DNA from 2 places in the Variovorax sp. GrIS 2.14 genome. Region 1 is predicted to be linked to the other one. Evidence: predicted binding sites of a transcription regulator. Region 1 holds the regulator's gene; the other holds the start of a gene.
What was found. The regulator FNR, encoded in region 1, switches genes on or off when oxygen is low (the NO sensors DNR and NnrR bind a similar motif). The targets are predictions, from matches to a motif close to TTGATNNNNATCAA.
Positions count from the first base shown of each region.

Region 2: RCH10_RS15510 (universal stress protein) is a predicted target of FNR. The motif match lies at 13,845-13,858, and genes of this name have one in related genera.

Region 1 is NZ_JBJXIA010000006.1:216,159-231,843, forward strand. Features, by position in the region: gene RCH10_RS12625 (universal stress protein) at 1-2, opposite strand, end outside; gene RCH10_RS12630 (cation-translocating P-type ATPase) at 12-2,894, opposite strand; gene RCH10_RS12635 (SLC13 family permease) at 2,891-4,450, opposite strand; gene RCH10_RS12640 (Acg family FMN-binding oxidoreductase) at 4,447-5,556, opposite strand; gene RCH10_RS12645 (sensor histidine kinase) at 5,553-6,266, opposite strand; gene trhA (PAQR family membrane homeostasis protein TrhA) at 6,489-7,106, shown strand; gene RCH10_RS12655 (universal stress protein) at 7,234-8,061, opposite strand; gene RCH10_RS12660 (sulfite exporter TauE/SafE family protein) at 8,107-8,817, opposite strand; gene fnr (fumarate/nitrate reduction transcriptional regulator Fnr) at 9,048-9,761, shown strand; gene RCH10_RS12670 (FixH family protein) at 9,766-10,068, opposite strand; gene ccoG (cytochrome c oxidase accessory protein CcoG) at 10,087-11,517, opposite strand; gene ccoP (cytochrome-c oxidase, cbb3-type subunit III) at 11,514-12,440, opposite strand; gene RCH10_RS12685 (cbb3-type cytochrome c oxidase subunit 3) at 12,451-12,588, opposite strand; gene ccoO (cytochrome-c oxidase, cbb3-type subunit II) at 12,600-13,241, opposite strand; gene ccoN (cytochrome-c oxidase, cbb3-type subunit I) at 13,260-14,699, opposite strand; gene ccoS (cbb3-type cytochrome oxidase assembly protein CcoS) at 14,767-14,904, opposite strand; gene RCH10_RS12705 (heavy metal translocating P-type ATPase) at 14,904-15,685, opposite strand, start outside.
Region 2 is NZ_JBJXIA010000008.1:248,090-263,774, forward strand. Features, by position in the region: gene RCH10_RS15460 (efflux RND transporter permease subunit) at 1-2,745, opposite strand, end outside; gene RCH10_RS15465 (efflux RND transporter periplasmic adaptor subunit) at 2,738-3,919, opposite strand; gene RCH10_RS15470 (response regulator transcription factor) at 4,102-4,785, shown strand; gene RCH10_RS15475 (sensor histidine kinase) at 4,782-6,203, shown strand; gene RCH10_RS15480 (ABC transporter substrate-binding protein) at 6,187-7,323, opposite strand; gene RCH10_RS15485 (oleate hydratase) at 7,439-9,070, opposite strand; gene RCH10_RS15490 (winged helix-turn-helix domain-containing protein) at 9,222-9,974, shown strand; gene RCH10_RS15495 (PAS domain S-box protein) at 9,971-12,100, shown strand; gene RCH10_RS15500 (helix-turn-helix domain-containing protein) at 12,054-12,836, opposite strand; gene RCH10_RS15505 (hypothetical protein) at 13,032-13,790, shown strand; gene RCH10_RS15510 (universal stress protein) at 13,942-14,469, shown strand; partial or broken gene RCH10_RS15515 (phosphoketolase) at 14,486-15,685, shown strand, end outside.

The DNA of each region.
Region 1 (15,685 bases):
ATTTTCTTCTTTCAGCGTTGAACAGGTTGAGGGGCGTCGATCGATGCACGCAGCGGACGGCGCACGAAGCGCCCCAAGAAACGAACCACCAGCTTGCGAAGCTCGCTGTACCAGAGCACCGCGCTCGCCATCGCGATGCACACGAGCCACTCGTCGAAGGAGAGCGGCGCGGTGCCGAAGGCCAGGTTGAGAAAGCCGAGGTGGACCACCGCCACCTGCAACAAGGCAGACAGCGCGACTGCGCCCCACAGCCAGCGATTCACGAAGAGATGCGAGAAGGCGCTCTTGCTGTCGGAGCGCGCGTTGAAGCAGTTGAAGAGCTGCGCCAGCACGAGCACGGTGAAGCCGGCGGTGCGGGCGGTCGCGAGGTCATCGCTTCCTTCGACCATGCCACCGGGCAGGAAAAGGTCGATGGTCAGCAGGGTTGTCAGCGCCATCACCAGGCCGATCTGGACCACGCCCGACCACATCCGCGCATCGATCACGCGCTCCGCGCGGCCACGCGGCTTGCGAGCCATGACGTCGTCGGTCGGCGGGTCGACGCCCATCGCCAGCGCGGGACCCGAGTCGGTGATGAGGTTGATCCAGAGAATCTGCGTGGCCAGCAACGGCAACACGACCGTGCCGCCATCACCAGCACCACCGCCGCCACTTCCAACCAACCCCAGCATGCCGGCACCGACCACGCCCAGGAACACGGTGAGCACCTCGCCCATGTTGGACGAGAGCAGGTAGCGCAATGCCTTGCGGATGCTGTCGAAGATGCCGCGCCCTTCGCGCACCGCCGCGACGATGGTCGCGAAGTTGTCGTCGACCAGGATCATCCGCGCAGCCTCTTTGGTGACCTCGGTGCCGGTCACGCCCATGGCGATGCCGATATCCGCCGCCTTCAGTGCGGGCGCGTCGTTGACGCCGTCTCCGGTCATGGCGACGACGCTGCCATCGGCTTGCAGCGCGGCGACGATGCGCAGCTTGTGGGCCGGCGCCACGCGTGCGAAGACCGATGTGCGGCGCAACGCTGCAGCGAAGGCGGCGTCGTCCAGCGCGTCCAATTCGAGACCGGTGAGTGCGGTCGCACCAGGCCCAACGATGCCGAGGTCCGCCGCGATCCGGCTGGCAGTGCGCGGATGGTCGCCGGTGATCATGATCACGCGGATGCCCGCGCGCAGTGCCTGCCCGATCGCCTCTGCCGCCCCGGCGCGCGGTGGATCGATGATGCCCACCGTGCCGACGTAGATGAGGTCGCGCTCCAGCCGTTCATGCGACGGCGTTGCCGAAGGATCTTCCTTCGCGGTCAGCGGACGGTAAGCCACCGCCAGCGTGCGCAAGGCGGCGTCGGAAAGCGATTCGACGTCGGCCAGGATGCCGGCGCGAAGTGCCTTGTCGAGCGCGACCACTTCCATGCCCACTCGCGCCCGGCTGCAATGGCCGAGCAACACGTCCGGTGCGCCCTTGGTGATCACCACGATCTGGTCATCGTGCGCGTGGTCGCGCTCGATGGTCGACATCATCTTGCGCTCGGAAGTGAACGGAATTTCGCCGATGCGCGCGAAGCGCTGTCGCCGCAGCTCCGTCAGCCCCATCTTGCGTTCGGCCACCAGGAACGCCGCTTCGGTGGGGTCGCCATGAATCGACCAGGTGCCGCCGGCATCCTGATGCAGCCGTGCGTCGCCGGCAAGACTGCCGCCAGAAAGCACCACGGTGAGCTCGTCACGCAACGGGCCGGCCGTTACCGCAGCGCCCTCGTGCTCGACGCGACCCAGCGGCGCATAGCCCTCGCCGGTGATGCGGGCGCTGCCGGACGCGGTCATCACGCGCTCGATCGTCATTTCCGCGCGGGTGAGCGTGCCGGTCTTGTCGGTGCAGATGACCGATGCGGCGCCCAGCGTTTCGACCGACGACAAGTTCTTGACGATGGCGTTTTGCCGGGCCATGCGCTGCACGCCCATTGCCAGCACCACCGACAAAATCGCAGGCAGGCCTTCAGGCACCGCCGCTACCGCGAGCGATACGCCGAGCAGCAGCACGGCGATGACATCGGCGGCGCTGCGGATCTCGGAGATCGACAAGATCGTCGTCACCACGACCGCGGCGATGAGCACGACCGCGATGCCCAGCATGCCTCCGATGCGCGCCACCTCGACGCTCAACGGCGTCGGGGCCTCGACGGTCGCTTCGAGCATCTCGGCGATGGCGCCCATCTCGGTCTGCATGCCGGTGGCGGTTACGATTGCATGGCCGGTGCCCTGGGCGACAGCCGTGCCCTTGAAAACCATGTCGAGCCGATCGCCGAGCGCCGATGTGCCAGCCAGCTGCGCCACGCCTTTCAGCACGGCTTCGCTCTCGCCGGTCAGCGACGCCTCCAGCACCCGCAGCGACGCCGCCTGCAACAGACGGGCGTCCGCGCCCACGGCATCGCCCTCACCCAGCGCCAACAGGTCACCGGGAACCAGCTCGGCACTGGGCACGCGCAGGGTCTGGCCGTCACGCACGACGGCCGATGTCACGGCGGTCATCCGCGCCAGCGCCGCCACCGCATCCGCCGCCCTGGCCTGCTGCGCATAGCCCAGCAAGCCGTTGACCAACACGACAGCCGCGATCACCAGCGCATCCAGCGGCCAGCCTTCGAAACCTTCGATGGCCCAGGCACCCAGAGCGATGGTGATGGCGGCGAGCAACAGGTAGACCAGCGGGTCTTGAAACTGCGCCAGCACGCGACGCCATGTCGCCACGGGCGGCACGCCGCGCAGTTCATTCGGGCCGTGCTCGGCGAGCCGCCGTTCCGCCTCTTGCGAGCTCAGCCCGTGCGTCGCGTCGGCGCCGAGCGCCTGCAGCACTTGCCCGATTGCCAGTACCGACGGATCGCCAAGACCAAGGGCTTTTGGCGCACTCATTGCGGGCTCGACAGCGTCATGTACCCCATCCAAGGCCAGTAGGTGAGCGAGAAAGTCACCAGCAGCACCGCAGCCGCCAGAGTGACCATCAACCCGGTGCGAATGAAGTCGCGTGCCTCGAAGGTATCCGTGCCGTAGGCGATCATGTTCTGCGGTGCGTTCACCGGCAGGATGAAGCCGAAGCTCACGACGAACTGCAGCAGCATCGTCATGCCGATGACGTTGATGCCCGGCGTCTGCACCGCGCCCAGCACGCTGATCACGATCGGGATCATGGTGGACGCCAGCGCCGTGGCGCTCGCAAAGCCGAGATGGATGACGATGAGGAACAACGACAACAGCATCAGGATGGCGAAGGCACTGGCGTTCTGCAAGCCGAGGTGCTGCACGATCAGGTTAGCGAGCCAGCCGGCGGCGCGCGTTTGCAGCAGTGCCGTTCCCACGCTGATGCCGATGGCGAAGAGCACCACGGTGCCCCACGGGAAGCCCTTCTGCGAGGTCTTCCAGTTCATCACGCCCACGCGCGGCAGCAGCATCAATGCGATGGCGGCGATGGTGGTGGAAGCGGTATCGAAGTCGTGCAGCGCTTTTTCAGACGCCCAGAACCCGAGGAGCGTCAGCACGATGGCCAGCAGCTTCCACTCGTTCGCAGTCATCTTGCCGATGGCTTCGAGCTGCCGGCGAATCGTCTCCTTGCCGCCGGCGATCTCCGACATCTCCGGCCGCATCATCCGCGTCATGATGAAGTAGAGCGCAATGGTCAGCAGCGCCGAAAACGGTGCACCGGCAACAAACCATTCGGTCCAGCTGATGGTGGTCTGAAACTGCTTCTGGATAAAGCCTGCCGCCACCATGTTCTGCGCGGCCGCCGTCTTGATGCCGATGTTCCAGATGCTCGCCGTCTGCGCAGCGGTAATGACCAGCAGGCCGGCGAAGCGGCTTCGCTTCTCGACCTTGAAGGCCAAGATGAAGCCCATCATGATCGGCACCAGACATGCGACGCGTGCAGTGGTGCTGGGCACGATGAAAGACAGTAAAAAGCCCACACCCATCGCACCGATGACGATGTGATTGGTGCGTGCATCCACCCGCGACAACACCACCAGCGCGATGCGCCGATCGAGCCCCGTGGCCGTCATGGCCGCGGCGATGAAGCAGGCTGCAGCGACCAGTGCCACCGCGCTGTTCGAGAAGCCGGACAAGGCGAGGTTGAGTGCCGCGCCCGTGCCCATTGCCGCCGTTGCCGCCGTGGCCGCCGTCACGGGCTTGGCCGCATCCGGCGTGAAGGCCAGCAAGAACACCATCAGCGCGCCGATGACGACCGCGCTCACCGCGTAGTCGAGCGCCTCGGTCATCCAGACGATCACCGCGAAGGCGAGGATGCCCAGCATCATCTGACCCGCGGCAGGAAGGCCCGTCGCGGCTGGCAGCGAGACGATCGCAACGAGCGCGATGAAGGCGGCGACCAGCCCGGCGCGCTTGACGACATCGCTGCCTGGCGCGACGGCGGGCGCAATCGCTGCCGGGATCACTTGCGCCTCGACTGCGGTGGTCATGCCAACACCGCTTCGAGCGGGCGCCGCAAGGACCGAGGCATCGCGGGTCCGCGACCGAAGCGCACGACGAGGTCGGGCCGTCGGTCGCCCCATCCAAAGGCGCGCGCGAGCCCGGGCCGCACGCTCGCGACCTCGACCGGCTGATTCAGCATCGCATTACGAATCCCCAGGGCGGTCGCCTGCAAGGCAAATCGCTCGTAGCAGCGCCCTGCTTCGATCCAGTGCCTCTTGTCGTTCTTCTCGGAGACGAAGACGGCGATGCCGGCGGAACTGCGCACCTGGCTCGCGTACTTGTCGTTCTCGCGCGCAGGCGTGAAGAAGCGGGCGAAGAGCATTTCGCCGAGCCATCGCGGCACCGTCGGATTGCCGGACGCACCGGAGAACAGTCCGTCGCCGGACCGGACGGCTTCCGTGTCGCCGAAGCGAAGCCATTGTTTGAGCTCAGCGACGAAAGCCGGGTCGTCGATCTGCCGCGTGTTGGCGTCCACGATGTACGCCAGCATTTTTTCTGTCGCGGCTTTGTCGCTGAGGATCAGCATCTGAACGCCGTTGCGTGTGCCCGCGCGTTCCAGCAATTCAAGTTCGTCGACCGTCAGCGCCCGGCCGTCGTAGTCGGCGCGCGTGCACTGCCTGTCGAACATCGCCGCATAGAGGTCGGACTGGATCGCCCGGGTCGGCTCGAGCCGAACGCGCAGCGCGTCGCCCTCCATGCCTGCATCGAAGAGGACATCGGCTTGCAGGCCATGCGCCGACGCCGCCTGCACCAGGTTCTCCGCGGCACAGCCGAGCGAGACGAACAGATGGTGATCGTCGGGATCGACGGCCGGGCATCTGCGCGACAGATCCGGAAGAATCGAGATGGACTGCGGCTGTATCGCGAACTTCCAGCATTGCGAGTTGTGGCTCGACGGTGCCAACGTGGCACAGCGGACCAGTTCTTCGAAGAGCGGCCGGCCACTGGTCGCCTCGGTCGCATCCCGGTGCCATGTGCTTCGCACCGCATCGGCATAGCTCGCCTCACGGCCATCGAAGGAGCAGGCGTTCAGGAGCACAGCGCCCACGGTCGCAAAGCGCCGTCGCGTAAGGCATGCCAGAGCCGGAGTCATGCGATCACTTTCGCGCTCTCGACCACCACCTTCGGCAACATCGCCATGACGTGCGTACCTTGCCCCTGAGCCGACGTGACCGTGAGGCGGCCGCCGCAGGCCTGAACCCGGTGGCGCATTCCGGCCAGGCCGAAGCGCGACGAAGCCACCTGTTCGATGTCGAACCCGATGCCGTTGTCCAGCACCTCGACCAGGATGTTCTTTCCCGCATCGACCAGGGTGACCGAAACCGTACTGGCGCAGGCGTACTTTCCGATGTTGGTCAAGCACTCCTGCACCAGACGATAGATGGCCAGCTCACTCGCATCGTCGCCGCGGGCCTCTTCGATCGCAGTCGTCACTGCAATCGTCGAACTCAGGCTGAAGTCCCGACACAGGATGGTCAACGACGACGCCAGGCCCAGGTTGGCCAGCGACGACGGACACAGTCCCTCGACCACCCGGCTCTTCAATGCGATACCGCGACCGAGCATTTCAGCCAGATGCTGAAGGCGCCGATCGATCTCGGGCGACGCATGGTCGAGACGTGACTTAAGGCAAGCCACGTCGAGCTTGGCTGCTGTCAGGATGGCACCCAGTTCGTCGTGCAGTTCGCGGGCGAGCAGCGCGCGCTCCTGCTCGCGGATGCGCTGAAGGTGAGTCGCCAGGTCGCCGAGGTATCGGGCGCGGGACTCTCCGTGGGTCTGGATCGAATTGCGTTCGGGCGTCATCCGGAGGGTTCCTCGATCGGTTGGCTGAAGAGCGCCGCTTGTGGATGGCTATCCGTGCCGCCATGCGCTCATCGCAGTCTGAAGCGTGGCGCGGCTCGGGGCTTGATGCAGATCAAGCCCCCGCTCTCTAAAGTGCGAACTTCACAGCCGCCGCCTCGGTGCGCTGCGCGGTTGTTTGCGCTGGGTCAATGCGAGGCGCCTCCGTCTGTCGACAATGATCCGATGCACCGAGGCGAGCGTTTCAACAGCATCAGCCACCTGGTCGGTGCCGGCCTGGCGACCCTCGGCGGCACATGGCTCGTGGTGCGTGCCGGCCTGGAAGGCGACGCGCGCAAGACCACGGGCGCGGCCATCTACGCGGCGATGTTGCTGGCCCTTTACCTGTCCTCGACGCTTTATCACAGCCTGCGCGGGCGCGCCAAGACGGTACTGCGCAAGGCCGACCATTGCAGCATCTACCTGCTCATCGCCGGCACGTACACGCCGTTTGCGCTGGTTTCACTGAAGGGCCCTTGGGGCTGGTCGCTGCTCGGCACCGTCTGGGGCCTTGGCGCCCTCGGCATCGCGCAGGAAATCTGGTGGGCGCGCGGGCACCGATGGCTGTCTCTGGTCCTGTATGTGCTGATGGGCTGGCTGGCGCTGGTGGCCATTCATCCGTTGTGGCAGGCGCTGGGGCCGGCAGGCTTCGCCTGGCTGGCCGCCGGCGGCCTGTGCTACACGGTAGGCATTGCCTTCTACGCAACAGACGATCGGCTGCGCCATGGCCACGGCGTCTGGCACCTGTTCGTCATGGCAGGCAGCGCCTGCCACTTCGTGGCGATCCTGAACTACGTCGTCTGAGCGCCGTCGCCTGCATTGACGCAGATCAAGAGCGGCCCGGGGGTGGCTGCGGATACTCGGGCGCACGCCAACCAGAACGGAAAATCTCCATGAAGGGACTCCTGAACGCACCGATCAATGCGACGAATCAATGCGACATGAGCACAGGCAACGTCATGGATTGCAGGATCGTCCGCGTGACGCCACCGAGCACCCACTCGCGTGCGCGGCTGTGTCCGTAGCAGCCCATCACCAGCAGATCGGCACCGACATCCGCGGCCAGCGACAACAGCTGCGCACCGGCGTCGCCTTCACCTTGCACGCCAGCCTGCATCGTCGCGGTCACGCCATGCGAATTCAGATAGTCCTGCAGCGAGCGCAGTTGCGACTCTGCCTCGTCGCCGTAGCAGACCGCATGCACGCGCGCCGCGCCTTGCAGCCAGGGCAGCGCGGCAGACACCGCACGGGCAGCTTCGCGAGTCTCTTTCCATGCCACCAGCACCTTGCGCCCGACCGGGCCGACCGGCCCTGTCGTGATGTAAGGCAACACCAGCGCGGGCCGGCCGCTTTCGACCAGCACGGTGGACACGAACTCGGCAGGCAGCTCGCCGTCGTAAGCGTTGTCGCCATCGCGCTGACCGAGTATCAAAAGGTCGGCATAGAGCGCGCGGCGGCCGAAGCCCCAGGGCGCATCGCTCATCGGCTCGGCCCAATGCATGTGCGGCGAGTCGCCACCGGCAGCCATGAAGGTGGCGTACGCCTTGTCGCGCGACTGCTTGTCGAGCGCCAGCATGATTGCCATGGCTTCGGCCGCACCTTCGAGGGCGGAGGGGTAGCGCACCAGCGCAGAGAGCGTGCACGGCATGCCGGTGACCTGGGCGCCGAAGGTCTCTGCCAGCTGGCGGGCAAGCTCGACGCGCGTGGCGGTGCGGGCTGAACTGTCGAGGTGAACCAGAATCGATTTAGGGGTTGTCATTGCAAATTCCTGAGTTGTCGAGGTACGAAAGAGACACCACGTATTTCAGCGGCACCACACATCGATCTGGTGGGCAAGATCGATCCAGACCGCCTGCACGGAGATGACCAGCAAAGCGACGCCGGCGAGCCGGGTTCCCCATTGCTGGCGCCATGCGCCCAAGCCGATGGCAAAGCGGTGCCACAGCCAGGGCGCGACGAGCAACGACGCACCGCTGCCGGCCGCGAACAGCACCATGATGAAAGCGCCCTGCAGCGGACCGTTGGCCAGGCTCGCCAGCATGAGCGCGGAATACAGCAGGCCGCACGGCATGGCGACCCATGCAAGACCGGTCGCGAACACGCTGGCGGCAGAGCCCGTCAAGGCGCGCAATCGCTCTGCGAGGAGACGGCCGACCCGTTGCGACCACAGCGGCTGACGCCCGGTCACGGCCAGCACCGCGCCCCAGGCCATCACGACCACGTGGAACAGCATCCAAAGGCCGCGAAGCGCGGAGACATTCACGCTGGCCCATGTCAGGCTTTGCACGGTGGCAGCGGCCAGTGCGCCTGCTGCCGCATAGCCCGCCATCCGGCCAGCTTGGAGCAGCAACGGCGCCATCGGCAAAGCAGCGGGCGTGATCGCGATGACGCCATGGCCGGGTCGAACTCCCACCCCACGCACGACACCCGCGCACGCCGCACCGCACATGGCCACGCAATGCGGACCACCCGCCAGTCCCATCAACAGCGCGGATGCGGCCAGTGCGGTTTGCATGATCAATAGCGCTGCCGAAAGAGCGTGAGCAGCGATGGTCGGCGACAGCGGTTCATGGTGCTGCGACTTTGCGTTCGATCATTCGAACGCCACTTGATCTGCATCAACGCGGACACAAAAGCCGAACGGAGAATCGAGCGCAGCAGCGCGGCGCTTTCGCTTGCTTTGCCACGCTGCACATTTCACCGCACCACCTGCCGCAAAGAGACAGCCGCAAAGAGACAGCCGCCATGACACCTCAAACCATCAAAGTCGCATGCTCCAACTGCAACCTGCGCGAACTGTGCATGCCGGTCGGCCTCAACCCGGAAGAGCTTGCGCGCATCGACGACCTGGTGGCGACGCGTCGCAAGGTGAAGCGCCGCGAAACCCTCTTTCGCAATGGCGAGCGGTTCACCTCGCTCTATGCGATTCGGACTGGCGTGTTCAAGACACGGGTGGCATCGGAAGACGGTCGCGATCAGGTCACGGGCTTCCAGATGGCCGGCGAGATCATCGGACTCGATGGCATCGTGAACGACCATCACACCTGCGACGCGGTGGCACTCGAAGACGCCGAGGTCTGCGTGATGCCGTTCGACCGCATCGAGGAGCTGTCGCGCGAGGTCACTTCACTGCAGCGCCATGTGCACCAGATCATGAGCCGCGAGATCGTGCGCGAGCACGGCGTGATGCTGCTGCTGGGCAGCATGCGTGCCGACGAGCGGTTGGCCGCTTTTCTGCTCAACCTCGTGGAACGCCTGCATGCGCGCGGCTTCTCGAAGTCCGAGCTGATGCTGCGCATGACGCGCGAAGAAATCGGCAGTTACCTCGGGCTCAAGCTGGAGACGGTGAGCCGCACCTTGTCCAAGTTCGTGGACGACCGCATCGTCGAAGTCGACATGCGGCATGTTCGGATCCTCGACGCCGATGCTTTGCGCAGGATGATCAACCCGACGGTGTGAGGCGCTAGCGCGGCGGCGGCGACGGCATATCCTGCACCGGCGTCGTGGTGTGGTTGCGGCCCTTTTCGGCCGGCACCAGCGCCTTGTCGGCCACCGGCCCAGCCGACTTGCCCGCCAGCGTCCGATTGATCTCCAGGCCCTTCTGGTAGTAGTTTTCTTCGACCACCGGGTCTGCCGTGCTGATCGCGATCCAGGCCGACGTCAGGCTGCCGACCACCACCACGGCGGGCAGGCCCAGCACGAGCCAGACCAGCGGGAATTTCCACCACGGTCCGGAACCTTTGGAAGCAGGGGGAAGCGCGCTCATTTTCAAGTCTCCAGTCGGTTATCGGGGAATGAGGAACACGGCCTTTTCAGAGACCTGCGAGGCACCGTCGGCGGACCGCACGTTGAAGAAAACGGTGTGCGATCCGGGTGGTGCATCTTCTGCAGGCACTTGCAGCCGCACCGCCACCCAGCGCGACTCGGCCGGCCCGACATCGACCGCCTGGCTGGGCGTCGCCACGGCAAGACCCTTCAGTCCGCTGGCATCGATGCGGTAACGCTGCGAGCGCTCGGTCGCGTTCATGATCTGCAGCCGATAGACGTTCTCGAGCTTGCCGCCATCGGCGATACGTGCAAGCGAGGTACGGTCGCGCACCACGTCGACCTTGAGCGGCACGCGCACCACCAGGCTCGCGAGCAAGCCAACGCACAAGGCCAACAGCACGGCGCCATAGATCAGCACGCGCGGGCGAAAAACACGCCGCAGCACCTGCACCGCGCTCCAGCCACCGGCCAGCCCGTTTTGCGTGGCGTAGCGGATCAACCCGTGCGGCTGCGCCATGCGGTCCATCACCGTGTTGCAGGCGTCGACGCACAGGCCGCAGCCGATGCACTCGTACTGCAGACCCTCGCGGATGTCGATACCGGTCGGGCACACCTGCACGCACAGGCCGCAATCGATGCAGTCGCCCAGGCCCTGGGTGCGTGCGTCCTGTGCCCTGGCGTGCACGCCACGCGGTTCACCACGCGGCAAGTCGTAGCTGACGATCAGCGTGTCCTTGTCGAACATCGCGCTCTGAAAGCGTGCATACGGGCACATGTACTTGCAGACCTGCTCGCGCATGAAGCCGGCGTTACCGTAGGTGGCCAGACCGTAGAAGAAGACCCAGAAGACTTCCCACGAACCCATGCGCGTCTGCAGGAACTCCATGCCCAGCTCGCGGATGGGCGTGAAGTAGCCGACGAAGGTAAAGCCCGTCCACATCGCGATGCCGAGCCAGATGAAATGCTTGAACCACTTCTTGACCAGCTTCTCGGCCGAGAACGATTCGCCGTCGAGCCGCATGCGGGCGATGCGGCTGCCCTCGATCCGTTGCTCGATCCACATGAACATCTCGGTGTAGACCGTCTGCGGGCACGCGTACCCGCACCAGAGCCGCCCGGCCACCGCGGTGAACAAAAACAACGACAGCGCCGACAGCACCAGCAGCCCCGACAGGTAGATCAGGTCTTGCGGATACAACACCAGCCCGAAGACGTAGAAGCGCCGCGCGACCAGATCGAACAGCAGGGTCTGGCGGTCGCCCCACTGCAACCAGGGCGTGGCGTAGAAAAACAGCTGGGTGACGAACACCATCGCCCAGCGCCAGCGCGCGAACTTGCCGCGCACGCTGCGCGGATAGATCTTCTTGGTCGCTTCATAGAGCCCGCCGGCCTCCTCCGCCACGGGCACGATCGGAATGATCTTGCGGGCTGGGGCAGGTACGGTCATGGCAGTACGACAGGCAATGCAACGGCCTTGTTCGACAGCCCCCACACGTACGAGGCCACCACCTTGATCTGCGCCTCGGTCAGGCGACCTTCCTGGCCGGGCATGACGTTGTGTTTGCCGCCGTTGATCATCGCGACGATGGCGTTCTCGCCGAAGCCGTGCAGCCATATCTCGTCGTTCAGGCGCGGTGCTCCGATGCCCTGGTTGCCGACGCCACCGATGCCGTGACAGGCCGCACAGGCGGTGAACTTCGACTTGCCCAGCCCGGCGCGCACCGAGTCGGTCGAGCGGCCCGACAGGCTGAGCACGTACTGCGCGACGTTCTTGACGTCGTCCGGCGTGCCGACCGCGGCCGCCATGGGCGGCATCTCGCCGATGCGGCCTTTGGTGACGGTTTCGATGATCTTGTCCGGCGTGCCGCCATGCAGCCAGTCGACGTCCGTCAGATTCGGGAAGCCCTTGCTGCCGCGTGCATCGGACCCGTGGCACTGCGAGCAGTTGTTCATGAAGAGCCGCTCGCCGATGGCCATCGCCTTGGGATCGCCGGCAATCCGCTCGACCGGCATCGTCTGGAATGCCGCATAAACGGGAACGAGATCCTTGTCGGCCTGGGCAACCTCGGCCTCGTACTGGCCAACGGCACTCCATCCGAGCTTGCCGTTGAAGCTGCCCAGCCCCGGAAAAAAGGCCAGATAGACGAAGGCAAAGATGATCGTGATGACGAACAGCCCGACCCACCACATCGGCAACGGATTGTTGGCCTCGCGCAGGTCTTCGTCCCAGACGTGGCCGGTGGTGTTGTCGTCGGTCGGCGCGATGCGCCCGCGTGCCGTGACCCACAGCAGCAGACCGCAAGCCACGATGCTGACGACGGCCGCGACGGCGACATAGTTGGCCCAGAAGCTACTGATGAAATCGTTCATGGCGTGTCTTTCAGTCCTGCTCGAAAGGCAGCTGTGCGGCCTCTTCGAAGCGGCGTTTGTTGCGGCTCGAATAGGTCCACACGACGATGCCGATGAAGAGCACGAAGCAGGCGACGGTCGCAAAAACGCGCAGGGTGGTGATGTCCATGGTCTGCTCCTTTACTTGAGCGCGAGGCCCAGTGACTGGAGGTAGGCGATGGTTGCCTCGAGCTCCGTCTTGCCCTGGGTGTCTGCGGTGGCCGATGCGATTTCCGCGTCGGTGTAGGGCACGCCGACACGGCGCAAGGCGCGCATGTGAGCAGGCATCGCCTCCGCATCGACCTGGTTGGTTGCGAGCCACGAATAGGCCGGCATGTTCGACTCCGGCACCAGGTCGCGCGGGTTGTTCAGATGAATGCGATGCCACTCGTCGCTGTACTTGCCGCCCACGCGGTGCAGGTCGGGCCCGGTGCGCTTGCTGCCCCACTGAAACGGATGGTCGTAGACGAACTCGCCTGCGACAGAGTAGTGCCCGTAGCGCAGCGTCTCGGAGCGAAAGGGTCGGATCATCTGCGAGTGGCAGTTGTAGCAACCCTCGCGCTGGTAGATGTCGCGGCCGGCCAGTTGCAGCGCGGTGTACGGCTTCAGCCCGACGATCGGCTCCGTCGTCGACTTCTGAAAGAAGAGCGGCACGATCTCGACCAACCCGCCGATGGCGATGGTGACCAGGATCAGCACGATCATCAGCAGGTTGTTGGTCTCCACCTTTTCATGGGTGAAGCCGGTTTTGAGGGCGGGCCGGAGGGTGGGTTTGGAAGACATGATTTTTCTTTGTGTGCTTCACGCATGCGCCAGGGCAATTGGCGGAATCGCAACGCGAACCGAGCGGCCCGATCCCACCGTCATCCAGACGTTCCAGGCCATCACCAACATGCCGCCCAGGTACAACAGCCCGCCGATGAGGCGCACCACGTAGAAGGGATAGGTCGCCTTGACGCTCTCGACAAAGGTGTATGTCAGCGTGCCGTCGGCGTTGATGGCGCGCCACATCAGGCCCTGCATCACGCCGGCGATCCACATGGCGGCGATGTAGAGCACCACGCCGATGGTGGCGGTCCAGAAGTGCACCTCGATGGCGTTGACGCTGTACATCGTCGTGCGGCCGTACATCCGGGGGATCAGGTAGTAGAGCGAGCCCATCGAGATGAAGCCGACCCAGCCGAGCGCACCCGAGTGCACGTGGGCGATGCCCCAATCGGTGTAGTGGCTGAGCGCGTTGACGCTCTTGACGGACATCATCGGACCTTCGAAAGTCGCCATGCCGTAGAAGGACAGCGCCACGATGAGGAAGCGCAGGATCGGGTCGTCGCGCAGCTTGTGCCATGCACCCGACAGCGTCATCACGCCATTGATCATTCCGCCCCAGCTCGGCGCCAGCAGGATGAGCGAGAAGACCATGCCGAGCGACTGCGTCCAGTCGGGCAAGGCGGTGTAGTGCAGGTGGTGCGGGCCGGCCCACATGTAGGTGAAGATCAGCGCCCAGAAGTGCACGATCGACAGGCGGTACGAGTACACCGGGCGCTCGGCCTGCTTGGGGATGTAGTAATACATCATCCCGAGGAATCCGGCGGTCAGGAGAAAGCCGACCGCGTTGTGGCCGTACCACCACTGCACCATCGCATCCTGCACGCCGGCGTAGACCGAATAGCTCTTCATCCAGCCCGCCGGCATCGACGCGCCGTTGACGATGTGCAGCAGCGCGACCGCGATGATGAAGGCACCGTAGAACCAGTTGGCCACGTAGATGTGGCGCACCTTGCGGCGGCCGATGGTGCCGAAGAAGACGATGGCATACGCGACCCAGATGACCGCGATGGCGATCGTGATCGGCCATTCGAGTTCCGCGTATTCCTTGCCGCGCGTGAAGCCCATCGGCAGGCTGATGGCGGCCGAGACGATCACCGCCTGCCAGCCCCAGAAGACGAACGACGCGAGCTTCGGTGCGAAGAGGCGAACCTGACAAGTGCGCTGCACCACATGAAAGCTGGTCGCCATCAAGGCGCAGCCGCCAAAGGCGAAGATCACCGCGTTGGTGTGCAGCGGTCGCAGGCGGCCGTAGCTGAGCCATGGCACGCCCAGGTTCAACTCGGGCCATGCGAGCTGCGACGCGATGATCACGCCGACCAGCATGCCGACCACGCCCCAGACCACTGACATCAAGGCGAACTGGCGGATGACCGTATCGGAGTAGGTCACCTCCGGGGTGTGGGTTGCTTGCATTCGGACTGCCTCGTTCATTGGACTGACCGAGTGTTCCCAAGTGCAGCCGCAAGCACGTTGATGCAGATCAATCGTCGCGAAGAATCCGCTGCCCTTCGCGCTCCACGTCGTCGAATTGACCACTGTCGACGGCCCACCAAAGGCCGAAGAGGATGACCAGTGCGAGCACCACCGAAAACGGGATGAGCAGGAAAAGGATGTCCATCAGCGGCTGACTTTGGGTGCCGTCGCAGGACGTGCGGCAAGACGTCCGGCAGGCCTTGCGGCAAGGCGCGAAGCATTGCCGACCACTACCAGCGAGCTGACCGCCATGCCGACGCCCGCCAGCCAGGCCGGCATGAAACCGGCCAGCGCCAGCGGCACGCACAGCGCGTTGTAGCCAGCGGCCCACCACAGGTTCTGCCGCACCACGCGCATCGTGCGCCGCGCCTGGGCGATGGCATCGGGAATCGACTGCAAGGCGCCGCCCATGACGATGAAGTCGGCCCGCGCCTGAGCGAGTGGTACCGCCCTGCCGAAGGCGAAGGAGGCATCGGCGCGGGCCAGCACCGGACCATCGTTGAGGCCGTCCCCCACCATGGCCACGCGGTGACCTCGGCCCTGCAAGATGCGCAGCACGTCGAGCTTGTCTTCAGGCCGGCAGTCGCCCTGCGCCGTCTGGATGCCGGCACGCTCCGCCAGGCTGCGAACCGCGGTGGCGCGGTCGCCGGAGAGCAACTGCACCGCGATGCCCTGCGCCGCCAGCGTAGCGATGGCGCCGATCGCATCGCTACGCAAGTTTTCGGCCAGAACGAAGCTGGCGAGCCAGCCTTCGTCGTCGCTCAGATGGACCTGGGCGCTATCGACATGCAAGGCAGCGACGTTGCAAAAAACGGCCGAGCCGAAGCGCACGGAGCGCGTAGGTTGACCGTGACCGTCGGTGCGGCGCATGCGCGCTTCGAGCCCTTGCCCGCCGTGCTCGTGGAGTTGCACGATGTCCCAAGCCG
Region 2 (15,685 bases), on a different contig from region 1:
GACCGCACTCGACACGTTGAGCGTCATGTCGCGCAGATGCAAGGCGACGAACCCCCCGAGCGCGCCGAGCGGCACAGCCAGCAGGATCAACGACGGTTGCCACAGGTTCTTGAACTGCGCAAAAAGCAGCGCGAACATCAGGACGATGACCATCGGCATGATGAGCATCAGCCGAGCCTGCGCACGCTGCTGGTTCTCGAACTGGCCGCCCCACGCGAGCTGGATGTGCGCGTGGTCGTACTTCACCTTGGCCTCGATCTGGGTGTGCGCATCTTCCAGAAAGGACGACAGATCGCGCCCGCGCAGATTCAGCCGCACCGTCAGATGCCGCTTGCCCATTTCGCGCGTGATGGTGCTTTCGCCATCGTCCAGCCGCAGCGTCGCGACCTGAGACAGCGCCACCTTGGCGCCACCGGGTGCGCTCAACACCAGCCGGCCGATCGCGTCGGGGTCGCTCCGGCTCTGCGGCGTGAAGCGCACCGCGATGTCGTAGCGCCGCTCGTCGACGAACAACTGCGCCACCGGTGCACCGCCGATGCCGGTGCCGATGAGGTCCGCGATGTCGGCCACGTTGATGCCATAGCGCGCAGCCGCCGCCCGGTCGACCTCGATGCGCAGCTGCGGCAGCGGTGGCTCCTGGTCGATGATGACGTCGGCTGCACCGGGCACTGCGGAAAGCACCCGGTCGATTTCGCTGGCGATACGCCGCGTTTCCTTGAAGTCGTTGCCGTAGATCTTGACCACCAGATCGCTGTGTGCGCCAGCGAGCTTGTCGAGCACGCCGTCGATCATCGGTTGCGTGAAGCCGACCTGCGTGCCGGGCAACTGCGCAAAGCGCGCCGCCAGGCCGCTGATCAACTCCTGCTTGCTGAGGCCCGATTTCCATTCGGCCTGGGGATGCAGTCCGACGCTCACCTCGATGTGCGACGCGGTCCATGGATCGGTGCCGTCGTCGTTGCGGCCGAGTTGCGTGACGACGTACGAGACCTCGTCGAACTCACGCGTGGCGTCGCGCAACCGGTTCGACATCTGCGTCGCCTTGTCGAGCGAAATGCCCGGCGGCAAGGTGACCTGCAACCAGAGCGAACCTTCGTCGAGATATGGCAGAAAGTCTCGCCCAATGGTCGCCGCGGCACCGATCACGCAGACGAAGGCCAGCGCAAAAGCGGCCAGCGTCAGCGCACGTTGCCCGACGATGCGTCGCAGCAGCTGTTCGTACCACTGGCCGAGCTTTTCGAGTGCGCGGTTGTGAAACACGCGGCGTGGCTTGCGGTAGGCCAGGTAGGCCAGCCCCGGAATCAGCAGCAACCCAACCGCCAGCGCGCCGACGAGTGCAAAGCCGATCGCAAAAGCCATCGGGGCAAAGAGCTTGTATTCGATGCGCTGAAAGGCGAACAGCGGCGTGTAGGCCGTGATGATGACGACCATGCCGAAGAAGATCGGGCGCGTCACCTGCAAGGTGGCCTTGAGTACGTCGCGCGGCTTCAGGGGTCGGTCTGCATGCGCCTCGCGCTGGCGCAGGATGTTCTCCATCACGACGATGGCCGCGTCCACCACGATGCCGAAATCGATCGCGCCCAGGGACAGCAGGTTGGCCGGAATCTTCAGTTGGTGCATGAAGGCGAAAGCCGTCAGCAACGACATCGGAATGGTCAGCGCCACGATCAGCGCGGCGCGCGGGCTGCCCAGGAACAGCAGCAGCACCAGCGTGACCAGCGTCATGCCTTCGAGCAATGTCTTGCCGACCGTGTGCACCGTCGCCTGGACCAGCATGGTGCGGTCCAGGTAGGGCACGACCTTGACGTCTTGCGGCAGCACGTTGTCGTTGAGGTCGCGCACCGCTTCGTGCACACCGTCGAGCACCGTCGAAGGGTTCTCTCCCTTGAGCAGCAGCGTCACGCCTTCGATGGTGTCGGGGTTGCTGTCCTTGCCGAGGATGCCTTGCCGCTCCTTGTTGCCGAGCTTGACTTCGCCGAGGTCTTTCACGAGCACGGGTACGCCGTTCTTCTGGCTCACCACGATCTGCGCCAGGTCGTCCAGACCGCTGATGAGCCCCACGCCGCGCACCACGAAACCTTGTTGGCCGCGCGTCAGCACGCTGCCGCCGGCGCTCGAATTGTTGGCGTTGATCGCCTGCGTGACCTGGGCCAGCGTGATGTTGTATTTGCTGAGCTTGGCCGGATCGAACTCCACCATGAATTGCGTGGTGAGCCCGCCGAAGTTCGACACGTCGGCGACGCCCGCCACCTGCTTCAGGCGCGGGATCACCTTCCAGCGCTGCAACTCCGACAACTCACGCAGGTCGCGTGTTTTCGATTCGAGGGTGTAGCGGTAGATCTCGCCGATGGGCGATGTCAGCGCGTCGAGGCCAGGCTGAGCGCTGTACGGCAGGGCGACGCCACCGATGCGCTCCTGCAGCCGCTGGCGCGACCAGTAGTCTTCGGCGCCATCGCGGAACACGACGGTGATCAGCGACAGACCGAAGGTGCTCTTGGAGCGCATCACGTACATGCCGGGCGTGCCCATGATCTCGCGTTCGAGCGGAATCGTGATCTGCTTTTCGACCTCTTCGGCGGCCAGCCCCGGCACCTGCGTGACCACCTGCGAGGTGGTGTCGGCGATGTCGGGATAAGCCTCGAGCGGCAGCTGGGTCCAGCACCAGGCGCCATAGCCGGCCGCCATGGCGAACACCAGCCAGACGATGCCGCGCCGCTTCAGGCAGGTGGTGACGAATGCGTCAATCATCCAGCAGCACCCCGTCCTGTACCACCACGCGCTCGCCGCTCTTCAGGCCGGCAAGCACCTCGATCCGGTCGCCGACCCGTGGACCGACACGCACCACGCGCGGCTCGAAATGCCAGGGCGATGCTTCCACGAACACGCGGCTGTGCAATCCGCTTTGCACCACCGCGTCCATCGGCACCAGCAGTCCGTTGTGCGGCTTCGACAGAAAGGTGGCGTTGGCGAACATGCCCGGCTTCAGACGGCCGTCGCGGTTGTCGAACACCATGCGCACCTTGACGCGCCGGGTGTCGGGGTCGAGCACTTCGCCGATGTAGCGCACCGTTCCGCTCAGGGCTTCGCCGGGAAAAGCGTCGAGGACCACGCGCACCGGCTGGTCGACGAACAGCGCCTTCAGATCGGCCTCGCCCGCACTGGCGGTCACGAACACTCTGGACAGATCGGCCACCGTCATCAGCGAGGCGGTTGCATCGTTCCAGTACGCGCCCTGCGCAGCGCTCAGGTCGATCACGCGGCCCGCCACCGGCGAGCGCACGGCCAGCAGGCGGCCCGTGCCGGCCGTGCCCGGCCCTGCATCCGGCTTGTCGGCCTGCCCTGCGCCGAGTTGCATCAGCCGCGCCCCGGTGCGCGCCACTTCGCTTTGCGCCTGGTCGAAATCGTTGCGCGCCTGTTCGATCTCGCGATTGGCCGCGATGCCGGACGCGCCGAGCGCGCGTTGCCGCTCCAGCGACTGCGTCGCGAGCGCCAGGGTCGACCGAGCCTTTTGTGCGTCGCTGCGCGCCTGCGCCAGATCGGCAGAATCGATGCGAAACAGCACATCGCCCACACGCACCGCATCGCCCAGGCCTTTGTCCAGGCTCGCCACGCGCCCCGTCACGGGCGGCGACACCTTGACCAGTTTGGCCGGATCGGCCTCGACCACCGCCGGCAGCGACAGCGGCACCTCAATCGCCTGCGCGTCGGCCCCGGCCACGACCAGTGACTGTCGCAAGGGCGAGCCCTCGGGGACCACCACCTGGGCACCGACGTGCTCCAGCACACGCACCGGCACGGCCTTTGCCGCCTCGGCGGCATGTGCCCAACTTGCCATGAACCACCATGCGACGCCAATGGCGATCAGCGCCACGGCGCAAATCACGAGCAGCGCGCGGCGCGACTTTCCTTTGTCGTCATGCATGTTTTTTCCCTGTTTTTTCTGTTGATCGACTCAGTCGGCTGCAGAACGAGTCCGTCCACCGGGAGCGCGACGCAGCTTAGACAGCCACGCCTGAAGAACGCCGCAAGAAATCCTGAAGTCTTCTTCAGGATCGGCGTTCGCCGGGCTGGCCGCCGGGCATTGGTGCGAGACTCGCGGCCGTTATGAAAATTCTTCTTGTCGAAGACGATGGAAAAGCGGCCCGCCTGCTCGCGCGCGGGCTCGAGGAAGAGGGTTTTCTGGTCGACATCGCAGGCTCCGCCGAAGATGGCGAACAGCGCGTTTTTGCCTCCGACTACGACCTGCTGATCCTCGACTGGATGCTGCCCGGCAAGGACGGCCTGGCGTTGTGCGTGGCGTTGCGGCGCCACAAGATCCACACGCCGATCCTGATGCTGACCGCGCGTGACGCGCTGGGTGACCGCGTGACCGGCCTCAATACCGGCGCCGACGACTACCTCACCAAGCCCTTTTCTTTCGACGAACTTCTGGCCCGCGCCCGAGCGTTGCTGCGCCGCTCGGAGCTGACGCGGCCGTCCGTGCTCACGGTCGGCGACCTGAGCCTCGACCCGATGGCCCAGCGTGTGCAGCGCGCCGGCACGGTACTCACCCTGACGCGCAAGGAATACGCGATCCTCGAGGTGCTGATGCGCCAGGCCGGCGACGTGGTCAGCCGGTCGCGCCTCGCCGAGCAAGTGTGGAAGGCCGACCTGGTCGCCATCGACAACCTGATCGACGTGCATGTCGGCAACCTGCGCCGCAAGATCGATGCGCCGGGGCTGCCAACGCTGATCCAGACGGTGCGCGGGCGCGGCTTCAGGCTCGGTGCCGCGGAAGGCGAAGCATGATCAGTTTTCGCCGCCGGCTCACGCTGGTGCACCAGGCCGTCATCGTCGTGGTGCTGACCGTGACGGCGCTGGCTGCCTACTGGACGCTGTCGCGCGAGGTGCATGCGCAGCTCGACGCGGCCCTGTTGGCGCTGGCTGAAACCGAAGCCGCTGCGCTGCCCGAGCAAGGCGGTCAGGCCGTCACCGTGCACGAGGCGGTGGCCGCTGGCGCGCCGCCATCGTTCGAACGGCTCGACCGTCTGCTGCAGATCGTCGGCGCCGACGGCGAGGTGCTGGCGCGCAGCCGCAACCTCGGCGCGGCCCGCCTGCCGTTGTCGCCCGATCTTTCCAGGCGACTAGCAGCGGGCGAAGTGGTTTTCGAGACGCTGCATAGCTTTGGCAGTGAGCCGACGCGCCTGGTGTCACTGCCGGTGCAGGGCCACGGCAATGTGCGCGCCGTGCAGGTGGCGGGCTCGCTGGACGACGTCGACCGTGTGGTCGAGACCGCCAGCGTGCTGTTCGGCGTGATGGGCGCGACGCTGCTGCTGGCCGTCGGCGCGGCGGGTTTCCTGCTGACACGAGGCGCCTTCAACGCGATCGGCGATGTGGTCGAACAGGCACACCGCATCGGCGATGCCAGCCTGGGTCGTCGCTTGCCGCACCCGGGCACCGACGACGAGATCGGCCGGCTGGTGCAGACGCTCAACGAGATGCTCGACCGCCTGGAGCACGGCTTCGATGCACAGAAACGCTTCACCGCCGACGCGTCGCACGAGCTGCGCTCGCCCTTGTCGCGCCTGCGCACCGAACTCGAACTCGCACTGCGCAGACCCCGGGAACCGGCCGCCTATGTGGATGCGATGCGCTCATGCGTCGAAGAAGTAGAACGTCTCACCCTTCTCGTCGAAGAACTGCTCACGCTGGCGCGGCTCGATGCCGGCCAAGAGCGCGGGCCGACCGAAACCGCGTCGTTGAAGGCGCTGGTCGAGGAGGCGATGGCACGGCAGGAGAGCGCTGCTCAGGAGCGTGGCGTGCGCATGGCACTGGCGCCATCGGCGATGCGGCACGAGCTGATGGTGGCGCGCGGGCCGGCGAGTCTGGTGCTGGCCAACCTGCTGGACAACGCGGTCAAGTTTTCACCGCACGGCGGCCGGGTGACGGTGCAGCTGGCGACCGAGGGCGCCGAAGCCCGGGTGAGCGTGGGCGACGAAGGCCCTGGCATCCAGAAGCAGGATCTGCCCTACGTGTTCGAGCGCTTCTATCGCGGCGCCGCAGCACGTGCCGGCGCGGTGCCGGGAATCGGCCTGGGACTGGCGCTGTCGCACGCCATCGTGAAGGCGCATGGCGGTCGCATCGAGGCGTCGAGCCCCGTAGCCGGCGGCGCACTTTTCACAGTGTCGCTGCCCTTCGCCGACGCGGCGGTTACTGCTCGACCTTGAACTCCCCGTTCACGACCTTGAGCATCACGCCGGTCTCGTTGGTGTAGCCCCAATGGTCGTCGGCGGTCCAGTTGAGGACGCCGTGCGCCAGCACGGTGCGACCCATGTTCTCCATGGCATCGCGCAGTGCAGCACGAAACTCAGGTGTGCCGGGCTTGGCCTTTTTCAGCGCGACTGGCACGGCGATTTCGAGTACGGTCAATGCGTCGGTGCCGTGTCCTGCAAACTGGTTGCGCGAGCCCGGGCCGTAGGCTTGCTCGTACTGCTGCACGAACGCCACCGCGGCCTTCTTCGACGGATGGCTGTCGGGCAACTGGGCGCCGATCATCGCCGGGCCGGAGACGACGAACGTGCCTTCGGCATCCTTGCCCGCCGTGCGCATCAGGTCGGGTGATGCGGCTGCGTGCGTCTGGTAGATCTTGCCCTTGTAGCCGCGCTCGACAATGGCTTTTTGCGGCATGCCGGCGCCGCTGCCCGAGGCCACGATCAGTATCGCGTCGGGGTTGGCAGAAGTCAGCTTGAGCGCTTGCGCTGTCACGCTGGTGTCGGCGCGTGCAAAGCGCTCCACACCGACGACCTTGATGCCGGCCTTGGCGCCCTGTTCGGTAAACGCCTTGAGCCACAGCTCGCCGTAAGCATCGGTGTAGCCGAGAAAGCCCACCGTCTTGATGTTCTGCTTCTTCATGTGCTCGATGACCGCGTAGGCCATGACACCGTTGGACTGCGGCAGCCTGAAGAACCACTTGTCTTTGCCGGGTGGCAGCCCGGCCGGCGACGTCGACAGCTGCGGCGTGCCCGACTCGGCCGTGACCTCGGCCATCGGTGCGGCCACCGGTGTGGCGGACGAGCCGACAATGACGTCGACCTTGTCGTCGGTGACCAGGCGCTGCGCGTCCTTGACGCCCGTCGTGGGATCGCTGGCATCGTCCAACACGATCACCTTGAGCGTTTGGCCCGCGATGGTCTTGGGCCACAGCGCGATAGCTTTGTTGACAGGAATGCCGAGGCCGGAAGCCGGTCCGGTGAGTGGTTGCACCACGCCAATGGTGAGATCGGCATGGGCGGTGCCCAGCATCGTGGTGGCCAGCACGGCGGCAAGGGTGGCGAGTTTGAAAGTCATGGCGGCGCTTCTCCTGAAGAGGTCGTCAAAGAACATGGTGATGGCGCATAACCAATGGTTATGCGGGATAACCAAATCTAATCTTTGAACGAAGCGCGGCCATGAGGGCTTACCCTCAAAGCATGAGCGCCTTGAAGCTCTCCAGCGCCACCTTGGGATGCACCGCCCCGTGATAGATCGCAGGAATCTCGTTCTTCAGGTGCAGCAGTCCGTACACGGCATGCATCGCGCTGCGCACCGAATACTCGACAGTGAACACCACATCTTCCGGAATCTCCACATACTGGCCGAGCACTGCGAAATTGCGGGTGCCACCGGGAACGACAGCGGGCCGATCCGTCGGCTCGCGACGCTCGAACTGACTCGTGATGTAAGGCAGCATCACCGGGATCACGGTGCTGGTGCGACGCACTTCTTCGAGGATGTCTTCGAAACCCAACTGGTGCATCAACTCGGTCAGGATTTCTTCACCGCTGCTCTCGGCCATCGACTTGTCGACGTAGTCGCCCTTCTTGTCGATGAAGAGCCCATAGCCCCATATCGTGTAGACGCCCTCGGGTTGACCCGCGAAGTGCGGTGCGTGCGGCACGACGATCGACATCAACCACGGCGAGTCCTTGAACGTCATGAGGCCGCCCGTGCCCGGCCCGTTGCCTGAGTACGCTTCGATGCGCTTCACCAGCAAGGGGCTTCGCAGCGTGACGGTGAAAGACTCCCACTTGCTCTCGTCGACGTTGCCGTTGAACGTCTCCGGTCGGCCCAGGGTCGGCACCTTGCGCGCGAGGTTTTCCCAAAGCGTCCAGCCGCCGTCGCGCTTGTCTCGCAACAGTGCCGGCGCGTGATCGTTGTCGCCGATGCGGGTGTCGGCGGTCATCGAACCGAGCGTGGCAAAGACCACATCGTCGGGCCCGACCTGATGCAAGAAGAACTCGTCGCCGCGATTGCAATGGATGGCAGTGACGCGCAAGCCGTCGGTGTTGCGCGCGACCTCGGTCATCTCTGCGAAGTCTTCGAAATCCATGTCCATGACCTTGGTTCCGAACTGGAACGTCACGCCTTGCCCCGCGAGCCAGTCCTGCATCGGTCGGACGATCGAGTCGTACTGATTCAAGGCTGTGCGACGAACGCCGGCCAGCGTGTGAATGCGCGGCAGCTCCTGCAGGAAGCGGAGCAAATAGCGTCGCATTTCGACGGCGCTGTGCCAGTTCTGGAAGGCGAAGGTTGTGCGCCACATCGCCCAGAAGTTGGAGTTGAAAAAGTGCTCGGTGAAGCAGTCTTCGATACGCTCGGCGCCGAGCATGCGCTCCGGCGTGGCGAGCAGGCGCAGCACATCGAGGCGGTCGCGCGCATCGAAGCCCAGATCGGCCGCATCGAGGATGCGGTGCTGCCGGTCGATGAGCCGCGCGTTGGCGTGCGATTGCAAAGCTTCGTTGAAGTCCCAGACCGCGTCTTTCAGCGACCCTGCGCCGTGACGGTCCGGCACCGAATCCAGCACATTCCACAAGCAGACATAAGCCTCCTCGGTCCACATGCGGCCGCCGCGGGTTACGTAACCTGCTTCGGCATCGCCTGAACCGTCCAGTGCGCCGCCTGCTACCTGCATCTCTTCGAAGATGAAGATGTCGGTGCCCTGAAATCCGCCATCGCGAATCAACAGCACGGCGGCCGACAACGACGCGATGCCGCCGCCAACGAGAAAGGCCCTGCGCCTGCGGTTCGGGGCCGACGTTGAGATGGACGTGTTCATGAAGTTTGAAAAGACGAGGGTCATAGGATGCGCAACATTGCGCAGCACCGATTGAAAGCGCCTGCAGCGCGGGAAGGCTTGATGCAGGTCAATCCGCGATCAATGTGTCCAACGCCGCACTCCATGACTTCTCTTGCATCTAACATGGTGCGTGCCCTCAACCTCCATCCACATCGCTGTTCTCGACGACGAAACCGAGATCACCCTGCTGCTGGCCAACTATCTGCAGGTCCACGGCTTTCGTGTCAGCCAGCGCCATTCGGGCCGAGCCCTGCTCGACCTGATGCGGCAAGACCCGGCGGCGGTCGTGTTGCTCGACCTCGGCTTGCCGGGTGAAGACGGCATCACCATCGCGCGGCAGGTGCGAGAGCGATGGCAGTGCGGACTGGTGATCGTGACTGGCCGCGGCGATGCTGTCGACAAGGTGGTCGGCCTGGAGATAGGCGCTGACGATTACGTGACCAAGCCCTTCGATCTGCGCGAACTGCTGGCGCGCATCCGGGCTGTGTTGCGCCGGATTGCAGCGCCCGCGGCGGCGCCTGTAGTGGCGGTCGTCGACGCGGCGTCCGCGCCCGATGCGCCACCCACGATGCTTCGCTTCTCCGGCTGGACGCTCGACATCGCAGCGCGCCGCCTCCGCGCGGCGCAGGGCGATGAAGTGCCGCTCACCACTGGCGAGTTCGATCTGCTGCGCGTCATGGCCGAAAACACCGGCCGCGTGCTGTCGCGCGACTTCCTGCTGGAGCGAACACGAGGCCGCGATGGTGGCCCGTTCGATCGAACCATCGACGTGCAGATCGGCCGGCTGCGCCGCAAACTCGGCGACGACCCGAACCAGCCACGCATCGTCAAGTCGGTGCGCGGCGCCGGCTATCTTTTCGTGCCCGCCGTCGTGTCGGCATGAATACACCGCGCAAGCCGGTCGTTCCCGGCTTCGACGACGGCACCGTGTTCCGCACGCTGTTCGCCGCCTATCCCGATGCGCTGCTGGTGGTCGACCAGCGCGGCGTGATCGTGCTGGCCAACCCGACCGCCCTCGAACTGCTCGGCTACACCGCAGATGAACTGGTGGGCATGTCGGTCGACACGCTGGTGCCCGACGCGACTCGCCCGCGCCATGCCGCTTACCGCGAGGGCTATGCCACGCACCCACGCAAGCGCCCGATGGGAACGCAGATGGACCTGGTCGCCAAACGGCGCGACGGCAGCGAGGTGATGGTCGAAATTGCGCTCAGCCCGCTCAACGATCACGGGCTGCCGCTGGTCGTGGCCGCCATCCGCAGCGTCGCTTCTTATCCGCGCGTCCAGCATGCGCTGCAGCGTGCGCGCTATGCCGAGCATCTGGCGCAGTTCAGCAGGCACGCTGTCGACGTGGCGGATCTGCATCTTCTGCTGGACCAGGTGCCCGTCATAGCTGCAGAGGCGCTTCAGGTCGAAACGGCGAAGGTGCTGCTGCTCGAACCCAATGGAGCCGAATTCCGCATTGCCGCTGGCGTCGGGCTGCTGCCTGAAGAAGCGATCGGCGATCGCATCGCCAACGAAGCCCAATCACCCTCCGGCCATGTGATGTCGAGCGGCCAGTCGGTGCTCATGGGCGACTACGCAGCAGAGTCGCGCTTCACTATTCCATCGCACTACCTGGCTGCCGGCTTCGTCTGCGAGATCACGGTGCCGCTGGCAGACCGAGGTCGCACCATTGGTGTGCTGTCCGTGCGCTCGCGCACCGCAAGGCGCTTCGGCGATGAAGAGGTGCGCTTTCTCGAATCGCTGTCGAGCTTGCTGGCCACCGTGTTGCAACGTACGCAGATCGAGGAAGCGCTCGGCCACGCGCAGCGGCTCGAAAGCGTGGGGCAGCTCACCGGCGGCATCGCGCACGACTTCAACAACCTGCTGACGGTGATCTCGGGCAACCTGCAGGTGCTTGAAGACTCGCCCGCCATCGGCGACGACGCGGTGTCGCAGCAACTCATCGGCGCTGCCATGCGCGCCACGCGACGCGGCGCAGAACTCACCGGCAAGCTGCTCGCATTTTCCCGGCGGCAGGTGCTGCAGCCGACCATCGTCGACACGCGCGCCCTGCTGCTGTCGCTCACCGACATGCTGCGGCGCACGCTCGACCAGCGCATCGCCATCACGCTGGTCGCCGACGCGGCGCTGTGCATGGCCGATGCCGGGCAGCTGGAGTCGGCCCTGCTCAACATCGCGATCAACTCGCGCGATGCGATGCCGCAAGGCGGAACGCTGACTTTTTCTTGCCGGGTGGTGTCCGCGCTGCCGGCCGACCTGCGCTCGGACCACGACACGCAAGCCCAGCCCTCCATGCCTACAGGCTACGTCGCCATTGCCGTGTCGGACACCGGCGATGGCATGCCCGAAACCGTGCAGGAGCGGGCCTTCGAACCGTTCTTTACGACCAAGGAAGCCGGTCGCGGCACTGGGCTCGGGCTGTCGACCGTGTACGGCTTTGCCAAGCAGTCGCACGGCGCCGTCAAGCTGGTCAGCGCGCCCGGTGCGGGTACGACCGTCACGCTTTTCTTGCCGCGCGCCGAGGACGACGACTACTTCGATTACGACAGCGACGGCGAGGACGCTGCGGACGACGACCGCATCGCCGACGTCACGCACGGCGCTGTGCCGCATGGCCTTCGTGTGATGCTGGTCGAAGACGATGCCGAAGTACGGAGCGTGCTGCAGAAATTTCTGGCGTCGATGGGATGCGAGGCCGTCGCCTGCGGCCAGGCCGAGCAGGCGCTGGCCTCGTTGATGGCCGGCAGCGCGATCGACTTGCTGCTGACCGACATCGCGCTCGGCGTCGGCATGCAGGGCACGGAACTGGCGGCCAAGGCGCATGCGTTGCGGCCCGCGTTGGCAGTGCTGCTGATGTCGGGCTTTTCGAGCGAGCTGGCCGATGCACCGCCCGATTGGGAGTTGCTGCCCAAACCGTGTACGCGCCTGGAGCTGGAGCGCGCGATGCTGCGGGCGCTCAGTGCAGCGCCACTGCCGCCGACGCTACCGACCCGCGCTGCATGAAAGCGGTCAGCGCTTCGACATGGGGAATATGGATGTCGCGACGTCCCTTCTCCGAGAAGCGGATCACGTCCCCCCGTGCCAGCCGCGACAGTGCTCGGCTCACCGATTCGAGCGTCATGCCGAGGTAGTTGCCGATCTCGGCGCGCGTCATGCGCAGGGTGAATTGATCGGTGCGGAGACCGCGCTGGGCCAACGCTTCAGCCCAATAGCGCAGAAAGCCTGCCACTCGCGCGTCGGCCGACAGCGTGCACATCGACAGCATCGAGTCCTGCTCTCGCACCAGTTCGCGGCTCATGGTCTGGTGCAATGCGGTGAGCAATGCGGGCGTACGCAGGCTGGCGCGCAGCAGGTCGTCGTAGCGAATGGCCCATAGCTCGCCGGTGTCCATTGCGACCGCGTCGCAGCCGTAGTGCGCGTTCGCGATGCCGTCGAGACCGAGCCAGTCGCCCTTGAGATGCAGGCCGACGACCTGCTCGCGGCCTTCGCTCGACAGGTTCACCATCTTGAAGAAGCCGGCGTTGACGACGTAGAGACATTCGAAATCCTGTCCCGCCTGATAGACCGAATCGCCGGCACGCACGACGCGCTTGGTGATCGGCACGCTCTGCTCGATGAGCCGCAGCATGTCGCCGATACGCTGCAGCGGGGCTTGTGCCGCGCTCGGTCCGGCGCTCGGGATGGAGAGCGTGGCACGGTTCGAAAGTGGCATCGGTTGCTGCAGTGCGGCGTATGACATGGTGGGTTCCTTGTAGGTTCCTGATGGAGTGAGGCAAGCCTATTCGCCGAGTGCAACAGCTTCACCACCGCAAGGGCGCGTTGCGTAACAGACCGTCAACGCTTTGTGTCTTGAGTGCGCTGCCACCTTTTTTGCGCAATGGCTTGACGCAAATCAATCGCCGATTTGAAGGCGCACCTAAGGTCGGACACGCCTATGAACTTGCCCGCCGCACCTGTCGATAGAACTTTCTGGCCAAGCCAGGGCTTGGGCGGAGCGGATGTTCGACGCACGTTCGACCTCGCGCGCAGCCTCAAGGCCAACGCCCTGGTCGGCGAGGGGCTGCCGCTCGCGGGCAAGAACCTGGCGCTGTTGCGCGCCACGTCGGCGCCGCAGGACGACTCGGTGTTCCAGGACGCAGCAGCGGCCCTCGGCGCCCGGGTCGCGGATGTCTGGCTGGGCGACTCGATCGGGCCACCGGGGAGCGAGTTCCAAAACTTGCCGAAGATGCTCGGCCGCCTTTATGACGCCGTCGATTGCGGGAGCGTGTCGGCCATCTCGGCTGCGCAGATCGAAAGCCAGGCAGGCATTCCCGTCTACCGCGGGCTCGAAGGGCATCCCGCTGCGGTGCTGGCCGACCTCATGGCACTGTGCGAGCAGCGCCCGCTCAATGTAGCCGCCGCGGCCAATACAGCCGAGGCAGCGCTGCTCTTTGTCGGCGACGTGACGACCGGCCGCGGTCGAAGCTTCCTGCAGGGCGCACGGCAACTCGGCTTCGACGTGCATTCGATGGACAGCCCTGTCGATGCGCTTCAGGATGCGTCGGCAATCGATGCGCCCTTCGTCGTCGATGCGACCGATACCGAACATTGGGTGCTGGCCGGCCCGGCGGCAAGCGTCGAGGATGCGCAACGAACAGCGAACCATCGCTTCGTGCTGCAGGCGGTGCTGTTGATCACCCTCCTGGCGCGCTGAACCGAGCGCTGGAATTTCGCGCTCCGTTCGAGCCGATGGCAATGCCGATTTCCCTTGATCTTTATCAAGCTCGGCCAAAAGACGGCTTCCATACTGACGCCACCGACTTCATCTCACTCACGGCCCCCCCTATTTCAGAAAAGAGCGCGCCATGTACCAAAAGATCCTGGTTCCCATCGACGGCAGTGCGACCTCCGCACGCGGCCTCGAAGAAGCGATTCAACTGGCCAAACTGACCGGTGGCCGGCTCCGGCTGATTCACGTGACCGATGAACTGTCCGCAGGCTTCGCGATGGAGTGCTACGCCGGCACGGGCGACTGGCTGACGATCGTCCGAGAGAACGGCAGCAAGCTACTCGAAGTAGCGACCGCCACGGTCAAGGCGGCGGGCGTGCCAGTCGATTCCGTGCTGCTCGACGGCTTGGCCGCAACGGTGCAGTTGCTCGTGACCACCGAAGCGACGTCGTGGGGCGCCGATCTGATCGTGCTCGGAACCCACGGACGGCGCGGCGTAGGGCGTGCGTTTCTCGGCAGCAGCGCAGAACAGGTGCTGCGCTGCTCGCCGGTGCCGGTGCTGCTCGTGCGTGCGCCCGAGCTCGCGGACACGCCGGTGAGCGCCGCTGCAGCGAGCCAGACGGTCCACTTGAAATTGCCTTCTGCTGCGTTGTCGATCGAATAACCCGGAGCCCATGCTGATGTCACTGCCGATGCCGACCGCGAACCCCACCGACTTCTCGCAGCTGGACGCCTGGTGGCGCGCCGCCAATTACCTCTCGGTCGGTCAGGTCTACCTGATGGGCAACGCCTTGCTGCGCGAGCCACTGACGCTGGCGCACATCAAGCCGCGGCTGCTCGGGCATTGGGGCACCACGCCGGGCCTCAACTTCGTCTACGCGCACATGAACCGCGCCATCGTCGCCCGCGACCTCAATGCGATCTTCATCGCGGGTCCGGGCCACGGCGGTCCCGGCGTGGTGGCCAACACTTACCTCGAAGGCACCTACAGCGAGGTGTACTCGTACGTCACGCAAAACGCCGAAGGCATCCAGCGGCTCTTCAAGCAGTTCTCGTTTCCGGGCGGCATCCCGAGCCACGTCGCGCCTGAGACGCCCGGCTCGATCCATGAAGGCGGCGAGCTCGGCTACTCGTTGCTGCACGCGTACGGGGCGGTGTTCGACAACCCCGACCTCATCGCCTGCTGTGTGGTCGGCGATGGCGAGGCCGAGACCGGTGCACTGGCAGCCAGCTGGCACTCCAACAAGTTCCTGAACCCCACACGCGACGGCGCGGTGCTGCCCATCCTGCACCTGAACGGCTACAAGATCGCCGGCCCGACCGTGCTGGCACGCATCGGCGACGAGCAGCTGACCCAGCTCATGCGGGGCTACGGCTACGAGCCGCACTTCGTGTCCGGCCACGAGCCGCTGGCCATGCATGCGGCAATGGCCGCCGCGCTCGATGCATCGCTCGACGCGATCTGCGCCATCCAGACCGAAGCCCGCTCCGATGGCTTCAAGAAACGCCATCGCTGGCCGATGATCGTGCTGCGCTCGCCCAAGGGCTGGACCGGCCCCAAGGTGGTCGACGGGGTGCCGATCGAAGGCACGTTCCGCGCGCACCAGGTGCCGCTCACCGGCTTCGTCGAGAACCCGTCGCATGTGCAAATCCTCGAAAACTGGATGCGCAGCTACAAGCCCGAAGAGCTGTTCGACGAGGCCGGCACGCTGCGCCCCGAGATCGCGTCGTTCGCACCCAAAGCCTTGCGCCGCATGAGCGCCAATCCGCACACCAACGGCGGCCTCCTGCTGAAAGACCTGGCGTTGCCGGACTTTCGCGACTACGCCGTGGCCGTGCCGCGGCCGGGTGCCAGCACCGCCGAAGCCACGCGCATCACC